One region of the Streptomyces sp. NPDC096040 genome, then DNA from elsewhere that is predicted to be linked to it. Evidence: riboswitches for the same ligand, from Rfam matches in the RefSeq annotation. Region 1 holds a riboswitch; each other region holds the start of a gene.
What was found. A riboswitch is a leader RNA that binds a small molecule or an ion and turns the genes downstream of it on or off. The one in region 1 is predicted to bind cyclic di-AMP.
Positions count from the first base shown of each region.

Region 1 (4,479 bases):
GCGCCGGTGACGTCGTTGCCGCCGTGCACATAGGCGCCGAAAGGACGGCCCTGCGTCTCGTCCAGGCATGGGTAGTAGATCTGGTCGAAGAAATGTTTGAGGGCGCCGGAGACATATCCGAGATTGGCCGGGGTGCCCAGGAGGTAGCCGTCGGCCGCGAGAACGTCGGAGGCCGTGGCGGACAGGGCGGCCCGCCGCACGACCCGCACCCCCTCGATCTCCGGGGTCGTCGCCCCGGAGACCACGGCCTCGAACATGGCCTGGCAGTGCGGTGAGGGCGTGTGGTGGACGATCAGCAAGGTAGACACACCGGCACCCTGCCGCGCCGAGCCCGCCGACGGCAAACGCGCAGGAGGTGCCGTCTGGACCAGGCCGGCCATGAGCCGCGGTACGTCTCCGTCAGGACGAGGTCCAGCGGGTGCGCCACAGCAGCACGAACCCGGAGGCCAGCAGCAGTCCGCCGAGGAGGGCGGGCCAGAGGTGGGCGCCGGTCTCGGCGAGATCGCCCTGGACGGCCTGCGGCTCGGTCTGGGGTGCGGTCGACGGGGTCTCCTGACCCACCGGAGCGGCACCGGCCGCGCTCGCCGTGCTGGTCGGGGTCGGGGTTTCGGGCCGCTCGGTCGGCCGGCTGATGTCACCGCCACCCGATGTGGTGCCCGACGACTTCTTGGGTGAACTGCTCGTGTAGACCCTCGGCAGACCGGTGTTGCCGGTGGGGGCGGTTCCCGTGGCGGGCTGGTCGGCCGGGGGCTCGGATGGCTCCGCGCTCTCGGACTCGGCCGGGGGCTCGGAGGGCTGGGCGCTCTCGGACTCGGCCGGCGGGTCGGCCGGGGCCGCCGTGTCGCTCGGCTCGGTGACCGGGCTCGCCGTGTCGGACGGCGGGTTCTCCGGGCTCGCCGACTCGGACGGGACGGGGTCGGCGCTCTGCGACGGCGGCTGCTCGTCGGCCCCCGCCCCGCAGGTGCGACCGGAGTTGATGCAGTCGACCATCTTCCGCATCAGGCTCTCGTCGAAGACGTTGATGAAGTCGCCGTGGTCGGTGACCGGCTTGTGCAGCTGCTCGGGGAACGAGTCCACCGCGAACAGCGGGACCGTACGGCCGCCGTCCTGGAGGCTCGGCGCGTCGACGTCGTAGACGATGCGCTGCACCAGCTGCGGGATCGCCCGGAAACCGGCCGGGCAGCTGCCGTCGGCCGCGGCGAACGCCACGTGGGTGCGGTGGTTGGCGCTGTCGATGTTCCGGCCGTCCCAGCAGCTCTGGAACTTGAACGTGCGTACGACGTCACTGCCCGAGGGACAGAGCGGGTACTTGTCCTTGAGCTGCCGGTCCTCGAAACCGGTGCAGCTCCAGGAGGCGTTGGCGTTGGCCGGGCCGTTGACGAAGGCCTTGGCGTCGCCGGTGATGATGCGCAGCAGCCGCGGCATCTCGGTGACCTTGGAGCTCGGGTTGCCCTCGAAGGTGAGCGTGACCTCCTTCGCCGTCACGATCTGACCGGCGTTGCCCTCGGTGCCGCCACCCGGCTTCTCGGCGTCCCGCTCCTGCCTGCCGTTCTGCAGCCGCAGTACGGGCCAGTAGTACGTGGACTTGTCGCCCTGGTCCGCGCAGCTCGTGTCGGCGTTCGCGAGGTCGTCGTCGCTGGCGAAGGCGTTGTTGGACTGGTTGCCGACGTAGTCGTGGAAGTGGTGGGCGCCGTTGGAGACACCGGGCGCGACGATCACGTTGTCCGAATTGAACAGGCCGTTCGCGTTGACACCGCAGCTGGAGGCGAAGGTGCCGGTGGAGCCGCCGGGCTGCTCGGCCGGGGTCGTGACGTTGGGCTGGACGGTGGTGATGTCGGCGTAGTCGGCGGCGACCGGGCCGTTGCCACCCTGGCCGCCGACACCGGCGCCGGCGCTGGCGCGCTGGCTCGGCGTGGCGCTGTCCTGCGGCGCCGTTGACTGCCCGCCGCTCTGGTCCGAGGAGCGCAGGGTGCACGCGGCGAGGTCGTCGAGGCCCTGGGGGCGGCGGTCGCCCTCGCGGTCGACGGCGTCGGCGATCCGCTGGAGGGATTCGGACCGCTTCTCCTTCAGCGGATCCAGGATCGTCCGGTCGGCGAGGCCGGGGTTCTGCTGGATCGCCGCGGCGGACTCCTTGAGCTGCTGGTAGGCGGCCGCGATCTGCTGGTCCAGCTGCGCGAGTTCACCGTCGACGTCGGCCCGGGCCCCGTCGGGCACGTCCGTCAGCCGGCTGCCGATGTCGGGGCAGTACACGGTGGGCGCGGACAGCACCTGGCCGGTGGCGATCTGCCCGGACTGCTGGTCCGAACCGCCTTCGGTGGCCGAGGCGTAGACGTTCACCGCGACCAGTACTCCGCCGCCGAGCATCAGCGCGACCGCTGCGAAGGTCGCGCGTTGTGCGCCGGTCGGGCGTCTGCGCCTGTTGGGTCTCAAGGTCGTTCCCCTGCGTGTCGGTCGGCCGGACATGGAAATCCCCCGTCACATACGCAGCGTGGCGCCACCGTGTTCAACGGTCCCGCGAATTCACGGTGACCTCACAGGAAGCGCCCCCTTGGGCGGCGGTCTGGTCCCGAACGCTACGACGAACATCACAAATACGTATCGGACATTACGCACGTCAACCTTCACACGAGTGACACAAGTTGGCTAAGTTGACGGGCAAGCCGCTCGGCTCCCCCCGGCGAATCCCGTCGGGCCGCGCGGCCTCCGCCGAATCCGGTGCCCAACGGGGCGATCCGGAGCCGGGGACCCAACCGAACCACTGGGGTGAATCGGCCAACTGCCCTTAGGGGCAAGGGCCGTAGGGCATGCCTTCCGGATCGACCCGCCCGAACCCGACAGCTAACTCGGTAGGCGGAGCACGGAAGGAGCACGACCCCCATGGCGCCCGAGAGCCGTGACGAGGTTCGACAGCGGATCGACAGCCTCTACGACCAGGCCGAGAACGCCACCGGGAACTACAACGCCACACGTGCGATGAACGGGGGCTCGCGGTCCCGCGGTGTCCCGCTCTTCAAGCGGCCCCGGCGTGACGACCCGGGCCTCGACAACATCGCCCGGGAGTGGTTCGACAGCGCGCGCTCGCGACTGGGGCCGAGTGTCCCGGCGGCGCTGCCCGCCGACCGGCAGCCCGCGCGGCCCGGCCCGCGGCGGCCAGTCAGCGCCATGGCCGCCGACCTGCTCGGCCAGTTGGAGGGCTCCGGCCCGTCCCGGCCCGAGCTGACCGCGGGACCGGCCGCGAACAGCGACATCGAGGTCGTCCGCGAGCTGACCGAGCGCCCGAAGCTGGAACTGACGGCCGGGTCCCCCGCGGCGCTGCCGCCGGGACCGTCGAGTGCGCCCAAGGCGCTGCCGGCCGTCGCCGCGCCGCAGCGCCAGGCGCCGGGCACGTCCAAGACCAAGAACCAGCTGAAGATCGCCAAGGCGCGTGAGCTGCTGTCCCAGCGCACCGGACAGCGCGCGATCGCGGCGCTCGAACCGCCCGCGCCCGCCCCGGTCCCGCAGCCCGCGCCGGTCGCGCAGTCCCCCTGGCCGACGCCCGGGGCACAGATCCCGGCGCAGCAGTGGCCGGCCGCCGCCGGCATGCCCGGACAGTACGGCGACACCGGCGCCTTCCGGACCGACGCCCTGACCGGTACGGGCGCCTTCCCGGCGGTGACCGTGACGGAGACGGGTGCCATACCGGTGGTGCCCGCGACGGACACCGGCTCCTTCCAGGTCATGACCCCGGGCGCCGGCCGGCCCATGTCCCCGGCGGACACCGGCGGCTTCCGCATCATGACCCCGGGCCGTACGGACACCTTCCCGGCCGTCTCCCCCACCAACGCGAGTGCCACACCGACCGCGAGCCCGGGCGACACCGGTTCCTTCCGGGTCATGACGCCCGGCGCCACGGGTACGTTCCCGATGCCGGACGACACGGGCGCCTTCCCGACCGCGGCCCCCATGAACACCGGCGCCTTCCCGACCGCAGCGCCCGCCATGCCGGCGGCGGCCGCTTCGGCTCCGATGGACACCGGCCCCTTCCAGGGCATGATGCCGGCCGCGACCGCCGCCTACGTCAGCGCGCCCCCGGCCGCCGCGGAGACCGTTTATCCCGCTTATCCCGCCGCCGCATACGCCATGTCGTCGGACGACTGGGGCACCGGCGCCTTCCCCGCGGCGCCCGCCGCCGACATGGGCGCCTACGCCGCCGGAACGCAGCCCGCGGCCGCCGCCTACACCACCGCCCCGGCGGCGACGCCCACGGCCGTGACGGACCCTCCCTGGGCGATGATGGCGTCCGCCGCAGCGACGACCGCGCCCCCCATGACCATGGCCACCGCCGCCCCAGCCGCTCCGGCTCCGCTCCCCCCGGCAGCCCCGGTAGTCACCGCGCCCATCCCGACCGCACCCCCGATGATCACCGCCCCGCTCCCCACCACGCCCCCAGCCACCACCGCAGCCACCTTCGCCCCCGGAGCCGTCGCCGACACCGGTTCT
Region 1 is NZ_JBEOTA010000002.1:199,833-204,311, forward strand. Features, by position in the region: gene ABTY98_RS02760 (flavodoxin family protein) at 1-308, opposite strand, end outside; gene ABTY98_RS02765 (DUF1996 domain-containing protein) at 400-2,364, opposite strand; cyclic di-AMP (ydaO/yuaA leader) riboswitch at 2,695-2,869, shown strand; gene ABTY98_RS02770 (C40 family peptidase) at 2,878-4,479, shown strand, end outside.

Region 2 (4,479 bases), on a different contig from region 1:
CGGTCCTGTCTGTCGTCGGCGACATCGACCCGAAGCAGACCCTCGCCTGGATCGAGAAGTACTTCGGTTCCATCCAGGCACACGACGGCAAGCCCACTCCGCGTGACGGTTCGCTGCCCGACGTCATCGGCGAGCAGCTGCGCGAGGCCGTCGTGGAGGAGGTGCCCGCGCGGGCGTTGATGGCCGCCTACCGGCTCCCGGAGGACGGCACGCGCGCGTCCGACGCGGCGGACCTGGCCCTCACCGTCCTCGGCGGCGGCGAGTCCTCCCGCCTCTACAACCGGCTCGTACGGCGCGACCGTACGGCCGTCGCCGCCGGCTTCGGCCTGCTGCGGCTCGCCGGCGCGCCATCCCTGGGCTGGCTGGACGTGAAGACCTCCGGTGACGTCGAGGTTCCGGTCATCGAGACCGCCATCGACGAAGAGCTCGCCCGGTTCGCCGAGGAGGGCCCCACGCCCGAGGAGATGGAGCGCGCCCAGGCCCAGTTGGAGCGCGAGTGGCTGGACCGGCTGGGCACGGTCGCGGGCCGCGCGGACGAACTGTGCCGGTTCGCCGTCCTGTTCGGCGACCCGCAGCTCGCCCTGACCGCCGTCCAGCGCGTCCTCGCGGTGACCCCGGAAGAGGTCCAGGAGGTCGCCAAGGCCCGTCTGCGGCCCGACAACCGCGCGGTGCTCGTCTACGAGCCCAAGTCCCCGGAGGCGGTCGAGGACGCCGACGTACCCGAGGACCCCGAGGCCGAGGCCACGGTCGAAGCCGCCACCGCCGAGCACGACGACGAGGAGACGGCCAAGTGACCGAGCTCGCCACCATGGACTTCCACCCCCGGCCCCAAGCGGGCGAGGCCCGCCCCTGGGCCTTCCCTGCCCCCGAGCGCGGCACCCTGGACAACGGGCTGACCGTGCTGCGCTGCCACCGCCCCGGCCAGCAGGTCGTCGCCGTGGAGGTGCTCCTGGACGCACCCCTGGACGCCGAGCCGGCCGGCCTGGACGGCGTCGCCACCATCATGGCGCGCGCCTTCTCCGAGGGCACCGACAAGCACTCCGCCGAGGAGTACGCCGCCGAGCTGGAGCGCGCCGGCGCCACCCTCGACGCACACGCCGACCACCCCGGTGTCCGGCTCAGCCTGGAGGTCCCGTCCTCCCGCCTGGGCAAGGGGCTCGGACTGCTCTCCGACGCGCTCAGGGCGCCGGCCTTCGCCGACAGCGAGGTCGAGCGGCTGGTCCGCAACCGCCTCGACGAGATCCCGCACGAGCTGGCCAACCCCAGCCGCCGGGCCGCCAAGGAGCTCTACAAGGAGCTGTTCCCGTCGACCGCGCGGATGTCCCGTCCGCGCCAGGGCACCGAGGACACCGTCGAGAAGATCGACGCGGCCTCCGTACGCGCCTTCTACGACCGGCATGTACGGCCCGCCACCGCCACGGTGGTCGTCGTCGGCGACCTGACCGGCATCGACCTGGACGAGCTGCTGGGCGAGACCCTGGGCGCCTGGCGCGGCTCCACCGCCCAGCCCCGGCCCGTTCCCCCGGTGTCCGCCGACGACACCGGCCGTGTCGTCATCGTGGACCGCCCCGGAGCCGTCCAGACGCAGCTGCTCATCGGCCGCGTCGGCCCCGACCGGCACGACCGCGTCTGGCCCGCCCAGGTGCTCGGTACGTACTGCCTGGGCGGCACCCTCACCTCCCGCCTGGACCGCGTCCTGCGCGAGGAGAAGGGCTACACCTACGGCGTCCGCGCCTTCGGGCAGGTCCTGCGGTCCGCCCCCGACGGCAGCGGCGCCTCGATGCTCGCCGTCAGCGGCTCCGTGGACACCCCGAACACCGGCCCGGCGCTCCAGGACCTGTGGACGGTGCTGCGCACCCTCGCCGCCGAGGGCCTCACGGACGCCGAGCGTGACGTCGCCGTGCAGAACCTGGTCGGCGTGGCGCCGCTCAAGTACGAGACGGCGGCGGCCGTCGCCGGCACCCTGGCCGACCAGGTCGAGCAGCATCTGCCCGACGACTTCCAGGCCACGCTCTACCGGCAACTGGCCGCCACCGGCACTGTGGAGGCCACCGCGGCGGTCGTGAACGCCTTCCCGGTGGACCACCTGGTGACCGTTCTCGTCGGCGACGCGGCGCAGATCAAGGAGCCCGTGGAGGCCCTCGGTATCGGCGAAGTCACGGTCGTCGCCGCGGAGTAGGCAGAGCGAAGCAAGCAGCGCGGCCGGACGAGCGGCACGCGCGCGTGCAGCGGCCCTGGTGACTGTCGCGTCACCAGGGCCGCCCAATGTCCGAATTGGGGCGGAGGTTGCCTGTCTGCCCTGTGGGATACGCGACAAAAACCGTGATCCGTTTGGGCATTGTGAGGACGTCCTCGTAGGTTCTTCCGGGCTGTCCGTCAGGCAGTGCGCCGCGCCCGCGGCACCGGACAGCCATCGCCGAGTCCCCGTACGGCGCGAGCCAGGGGAGCCGGGGACCCATGCAGTCCCTGGGGTGAATCGGGCGCCCACGCGAGCCGCGAGGGGGCCCGTAGGAGACCTTCCTGCTCCGAACCCGTCAGCTAACCCGGTAGGCGAGAGGGAAGGAAAGGACCAGCCTCTACATGGCGTTCATGTGCGCCTCCGGGAAGCACCGTCGTCCCGGCCGGGTGAAGCGCACCACCGCGCAGGCCGCCGGCATCGCGGCCCTCACCGCCACGGGTGTCATCGGCACCGTCTCGGCCGCCCCGGCGCTCGCCGCCGAGAACTCCGTCGAGCAGACCGGCCTCACCCCGGTCATCACGGTCAGCGACTCCGTCGCCGACCAGATCGACGCCCAGGCCGCCGCGCAGAAGGCCGCCGCCGAGCGCAAGGCGGCCGAGGAGGCCGCGCGCAAGAAGGCTGCGGAGAAGGTCAAGAAGGAGCGCGAGGCCAAGGTGCGCGCCGCGCGGGAGGCCGAGCGCAAGCGCCTCAACGCCTTCGTCGCGCCGATCTCCGACTCGTACGTCTCCACCGGCTACAAGACCGGCGGCTCCCTGTGGTCCTCCGGCGCCCACACCGGCATCGACTTCCACGCAGCCAGCGGCACGGTGGTGCACGCCGTCGGCACCGGCACGGTCGTGACCACCGGCTGGGGCGGAGCGTACGGCAACCAGATCGTCATCAAGATGGCCGACGGCATGTACACCCAGTACGGCCACCTGTCGTCCATCGGCGTCACGGTGGGCCAGAAGGTCACCCCCGGCCAGCAGATCGGCCTCTCCGGCGCGACTGGCAACGCGACCGGCCCCCACCTCCACTTCGAGGCCCGCACGACCCCCGAGTACGGCTCGGACGTCGACCCGGTCGCCTACCTCCGCAAGCACGGCCTGAACGTCTGACCCGACCACGGCGATGACCATGTGACGTCACCTGGCGAGAGCCCCGAAGCCCCGGCCCCCGGAGTCGGGGCTTTCGTCGTTTTCGTGACTCCGGTGTCCAAAAAATATGCATGGATTCCGGGCCGCCGTCGGAAATTCCCGCTCATTGCAATAGAGTCACGGAACGGACGTCACTCGGCGGCGTTTCACGGGGATTAAGGCGGAGGTCGGACATGCGGATTCCGGCGCACTCGGTATGCACAGCGATCCGGGACGACATCGTCGCGGGTGTCTACGAGCGCGGCAGCCGGCTCACCGAGGAACTCCTGGCCCGTCGCTACGGCGTCTCGCGCGTCCCCGTCCGCGAGGCCCTGCGCACCCTGGAGGCCGAGGGCTTCGTGGTGACGCGTCGGCACGCGGGTGCGTGCGTCGCGGAACCGACCGAGCAGGAGGCCGCCGACCTGCTGGAGATGCGCCTGCTCCTGGAGCCGCTCGGCGCCTCCCGCGCCGCCCAGCGCCGCACCGAGGCCCACCTCAAGGTGCTGCGCGGACTCGTCAGGCTGGGCCAGGAACGGGCCCGCAGGGGCGGCAGCGAGGACCTGCGCTCCCTGGGTGGTTGGTTCCACGAGACGCTCGCCCAGGCCACCGGCAGCCACGCCCTGACCTCGACACTCACCCAGCTGCGCCACAAGATCGCCTGGATGTACGCCGTCGACGCACCCGTCAACCCCGTGGAGTCCTGGGCCGAGCACGGTGCCATCGTGGACGCGGTGACGCGCGGCGACGGCGAGCGCGCGCGGGCGATCACCGCGCTGCACACCGAGCGGTCCACGATCTCCCACCGGCTGCGCTTTTCCGGCGGCACGGACCGGGTGAACGGTGTGAGGACTTCGCAACATCCCGTAAACGTGTCGGGCCTGCGGCATTAACACGGGCGCCGTATACAAAGGGGTGTTATTCGGTGGAGCAGTATTTCCGTTGCCCTTCAGTGGCCTCCGTCGCCCCTATTTCGCGCGCGCCCGGAATTTCCGATGGCGCGCTATCGGTGTGCCCGGCGGATAATTAACTATGCCCGGCGCAAAGTCCGGCCACGCATGAATGGCGGCCGTTCATAAAGACCCGCTATGGGAGAAGTCACGGGGTGGAAACGGCGAGGCCGCGCCG
Region 2 is NZ_JBEOTA010000027.1:48-4,526, reverse strand. Features, by position in the region: gene ABTY98_RS31385 (M16 family metallopeptidase) at 1-794, shown strand, start outside; gene ABTY98_RS31380 (M16 family metallopeptidase) at 791-2,179, shown strand; cyclic di-AMP (ydaO/yuaA leader) riboswitch at 2,405-2,568, shown strand; gene ABTY98_RS31375 (M23 family metallopeptidase) at 2,581-3,336, shown strand; gene ABTY98_RS31370 (GntR family transcriptional regulator) at 3,549-4,244, shown strand.
Region 2: linked by a shared signal. The riboswitch ahead of ABTY98_RS31375 (M23 family metallopeptidase) and the one ahead of ABTY98_RS02770 (C40 family peptidase) in region 1 are both predicted to bind cyclic di-AMP.

Region 3 (4,479 bases), on a different contig from region 1:
AGAGCGGAATCCCCACGCAATGCCCTCGCCAGGATCTGTACGTCCTGTACATTTTGTAGTGAGAGTCCGGCCGCTGAGACGCCTCAGCCGCGAGGAGGGGTACGCCATGACCCGACCGTCCGCCCGCTACGTCCTGCCCGAGTTCACCGAACGCACCAGCGCCGGGCAGCGCACTCTTGATCCGTACTCGAAGCTGCTGGAGGAGCGGATCGTCTTCCTCGGCACGCCCGTCGACGAGACCTCGGCCAACGATGTGATGGCGCAGTTCATGTACCTGGAGCACGCGGCGCCTGAGCGGGACATCTCGCTGTACATCAACTCTCCGGGCGGTTCGTTCAGCGCGATGGCCGCGATCTACGACACGGTCCAGTACGTCGGCTGTGACGTGGAGACGATCTGCCTGGGGCAGGCCGGCGCGTCGGCCGCGGTGCTGCTCGCGGCGGGCACACCCGGCAAGCGGTCCGTGCTGCCGGGTGCGCGCATCGTGCTCCAGCAGCCGTCGCTGCCGGAACCGGTACAGGGCCAGCCGAGTGATCTGGTCATCCAGGCGGCGGAGTTGGACCGGATCCGCGCGCTGCTCGAAGAGATGCTCGTCCGGCACACCGGGCGCACGCCGGACCAAGTCCACCAGGACCTGGAGCGGGATCTGGTCCTGGACGCGCAAGCGGCGCTGGCGTACGGGCTGGTGGACCGGGTCGTGCCCAGCCACAGGACCTCCCTCGGTCTGCCGGACGCGGGGTGAGCGGCCGATGCTGCCACCGGAGCTTCCGCCGCTGCCCGCGCTGACCCGCGCCGAGGGCGAGTTGATCGACCGTTACCTGGACGTGGTCGATCTGCTGGGCCGTATCAACCCGGCGCAGAACGAGGACACCTATCGTGGGCTGCGCGCCGCGCAGGCGCTGGTGCGCGCGGCGTCCGAGCTGCGCGACGCACTGGCCCTGATGCACCGACGGGGTGAGACGGAGCTCCACGGGGACACGCTGGCAAGGGCATTGCGGGTACTCGACGGTGAGCGCCGGACCGCCCGCGTCGCACTCCCGCCCGACTGCGTACGGTGACGCACGCGGAAGTCCGGTGCGACACGTCCACCGGCCGACCGGACCGGAGTCGAAACGACCCAAAGGGGTTACCGCCGTTCGGCGGAGGTTGGCGTGGTTTTACCTGACCGCCGAGGTCGCTCGACGTGCGCGCCCGGAGGTGCCCGCGGAAGGCTTCGGCGCAGGTCCGGGGCTACGCAGGGCAGTTGACGGATAATCGAACACAACACTGTCCACCCGAACGGGTGGGTGGTGAGTAAACCCACAAATCCCCGATTCCGTTGGGATTTTCGGACAGGCGTGAGTGAAGATCCCTGTCGACGACAAGCCCCCGCTACAACGGCGGGGCGGTCCGGGCGGACGCCGAGTCCTGCCGCCGCCTGGATGACCGGTCGACGGAAGTGGATCGGCAGGAGTGGAGGACCCAAGCACGACGGGTCGCCGGAACGGTCGCACCATGACCGGGCCGAGCAGCCCTTGGGGTGAAGCCGCGGCAACGCGGCCGGGCAACTTCGCCAGCCCGAATCCGACAGGTCATCCTTCACAGGCGGCTGACGAAGGGTTGCGCATGACTGCGCTCAATCGTGTTCCGTCGTTGATGGCGCGGGCCGGCACGGCCTCGGCGCTCACCATCGCCGCCGTGGGTGGCTCCATCGTGATCCCGGGTGTCGCCTCCGACGCCTCGGCCGCCACGATAGCGACGAAGGCACTTCAGATCGCTGCCTCGAAAAAGGGCTCGCCCTACAGGTGGGGCGCCACCGGGCCGAACCGGTTCGACTGCTCCGGGCTCACGCTGTACTCGTTCAAGAAAGCGGGCAAGAAGCTCCCGCGTACGGCGGCCCAGCAGTACAACAAGACCCGTCACATCTCGGCCGGCAACCGCAAGGCCGGGGACCTGGTCTTCTTCCACTCGGGTTCCAGCGTGTACCACGTCGGCATCTACGCCGGGAAGGGAAGGATCTGGCACGCCCCGAAGACCGGGGACGTGGTGAAGCTCCAGAAGATCTGGACGCGGAGCGTCTGGTACGGCCGGGTCAGCTGACCCCGCCGAGAGTCGGCCGGCAGGAGCTCAGGGCTACGGTTCCTGCTGGCCGGCCACGGTGACCGTGCCGGCCGGTACTGCCCAGGGCAGCTCGATGAAGACGGTCTTGCCGCCCTCCCGGGTGGGGCGCACCCGGAGCTTGCCGCCGCACTCCGCGGTGAGCCAGCGGATGATGACCATGCCGCGCCCGTTGTCCTGCTGCACCGCGGCGGGGAGTCTCTTGGGGAAGCGCGGATGGCTGTCCGTGACGCCGATGCGCAGGTGTTCGTCGCGGTGGAGGACGAGGTCCACCGTGAAGGTGGGTGACTGCCCGAAGGTGTGCTGCACCGCGTTGGTGGCGAGCTCGGAGACAATGAGGCGGATGGTGTCCGCGGTCTCCGTCTCCGGTGGCAGCCCCCATTCCGCGAGGGTGCCCAGCACATAGGAGCGGGCCGCGGAGACCGAGGCGGGATCGCTCGGCAGAGTGACGGATGCTTCCAGGTGGTCTGCCATGGCGACGTCGTCCCTTTCCCACGGGACCGGAGCCCGACACGGCGCGGATGGTTCGAGTACGGTCCCGGACTGGTGCTTCTTCGTCAGACTGCCATTACCAGGGCGGTCAGGGGAGCGATCCACCAAGATATGCATATATCTGTCGCTCGATGCGGTGAACTCTGCGACCTCAGAGCGTATTTGGGCGGCTCGGAAGGAGTAAGGAGTAGCCCATGCAGAACGGTCCCGCGGTACGCCGCCGGAAACTGGGCGCCGAACTGCGCACGCTGCGCACCGGCGCCGGCCTCACGAGCGGCGAGGCCGCTCGTCTGGTGGGCTGGCATCAGTCGAAAGTGAGCCGGATCGAGACCGGCGCCAGCGGTGTGAAACCGGCCGATGTGCGGTTACTCCTCGACGCCTACGGCGTGGTCGAGGGGCAACTGCGGGAGTTGCTGCTGGTGTTGGCGGGGTCGGAGGACACCGCCGGGCGGCACCACTGGTGGCATGCCTATCGCGGGGTGCTGCCGCCCACCTACCGGGATTTCATCAGTCTGGAGTCGCAGGCCAGCGCGATGCGCACGCTGGAGACCTCGGTCGTACCGGGGCTGCTGCAGACCCCCGAGTACGCGCGTGCCGTGACCCGGGCGGCCGTGGACGGGCTCGACGACGAGGCGCTGGACGCCCTGGTGAAGGTGCGTCTGGCCAGGCAGGACGTGCTGCGAAACCGTCCGCCGCTGGAACTGAGCGCGGTCCTTGACGAGGCGGTGCTGCGCCGGGAGGTCGGCGGCCCGGGCGTGATGGCCAGACAGCTGGAGCGGCTGGTGGAGGCGGCCCGGTTGCCCCAGGTACGGCTCCAGGTGCTGCCGTTCTCGGCCGGAGCCCATATCGGCATCACCGGTCCTTTCGTAATCTTCTCATTTCCGAGCACTTCTGATCTGGATGTGGTTGTTGTCGACCAGTTGACGAGTAGCCTCTACCTCGAACGGAAAGAAGACCTCCAGGCGTACGCGGAGGCCTTCAACACCCTTCAGATCCACGCCCTTTCGACCGAGGACTCGTTGGATTACATCGCCGGGATAGGTGACGGCGCGTAAGGAGGCACCATGACTGCACTGCCTCGGAACGTACCTTCAAGTGCTGATCTGCACGGACTGCGGTGGCTGCGCAGCAGCTACAGCACCGGAGCGAACAACTGTGTGGAGACGGCACGGCCGCACTCCGGTCCGCTGACCGGACTGCTCGCCGTGCGCGACTCCAAGGATCCGGCCGGACCCGCGCTGCTCTTCTCCCCCGGGAGCTGGGCGGGCTTCGTGTCGGCGCTCACCGGCTGATCAGCCCGTAACCGACTCCGTATCCGCATATGGGCAAGGCCCGGCCGTGTCACGCCGACTCATGGTCGTGTCTCGCCGATCACCTGTACAGCGCGTTCGATCTCGGCCCCGGAGAGGTCCGCACGGGCGGTCAGCCTGAGCCGTGAGATGCCGTCCGGCACGGAAGGCGGACGGAAACAGCCCACGGCCAGGCCTGCCGTACGGCAGTCGGCCGCCCACCGCACGGCCCCCTCCGGGGACGGTGCCCGCACGGAGACCACCGCGGCGTCCGGACGTACCGCTTCCAGACCCGCGGCGGTCAGCCGTGCGTGCAGTTCCGCGGCGACCTCGCGGGCCCGCACCGCTCGTTCCGGCTCGCGGCGCAGCAGCCGTAGCGCCGCCAGGGCCGCGCCCGCGGCGGCCGGGGCCAGGCCGGTGTCGAAGATGAAGGTCCGGGCCGCGTTCACCAGATGGTCGATCACCCGGGTCGGGCCGAGCACGGCCCCGCCCTGGCTGCCCAGCGACTTGGAGAGGGTCGCCGTGACGACCACGTCGTCGGCGCCGCGGAGCCCGGCCGCGTACGGCGCGCCCCGCCCGCCGTCCCCGAGGACCCCGAGCC
Region 3 is NZ_JBEOTA010000013.1:158,138-162,616, reverse strand. Features, by position in the region: gene ABTY98_RS19735 (ATP-dependent Clp protease proteolytic subunit) at 107-742, shown strand; gene ABTY98_RS19730 (hypothetical protein) at 750-1,058, shown strand; cyclic di-AMP (ydaO/yuaA leader) riboswitch at 1,421-1,602, shown strand; gene ABTY98_RS19725 (C40 family peptidase) at 1,606-2,079, shown strand; gene ABTY98_RS19720 (ATP-binding protein) at 2,113-2,571, opposite strand; gene ABTY98_RS19715 (helix-turn-helix domain-containing protein) at 2,784-3,644, shown strand; gene ABTY98_RS19710 (DUF397 domain-containing protein) at 3,654-3,881, shown strand; gene ABTY98_RS19705 (8-amino-7-oxononanoate synthase) at 3,941-4,479, opposite strand, start outside.
Region 3: linked by a shared signal. The riboswitch ahead of ABTY98_RS19725 (C40 family peptidase) and the one ahead of ABTY98_RS02770 (C40 family peptidase) in region 1 are both predicted to bind cyclic di-AMP.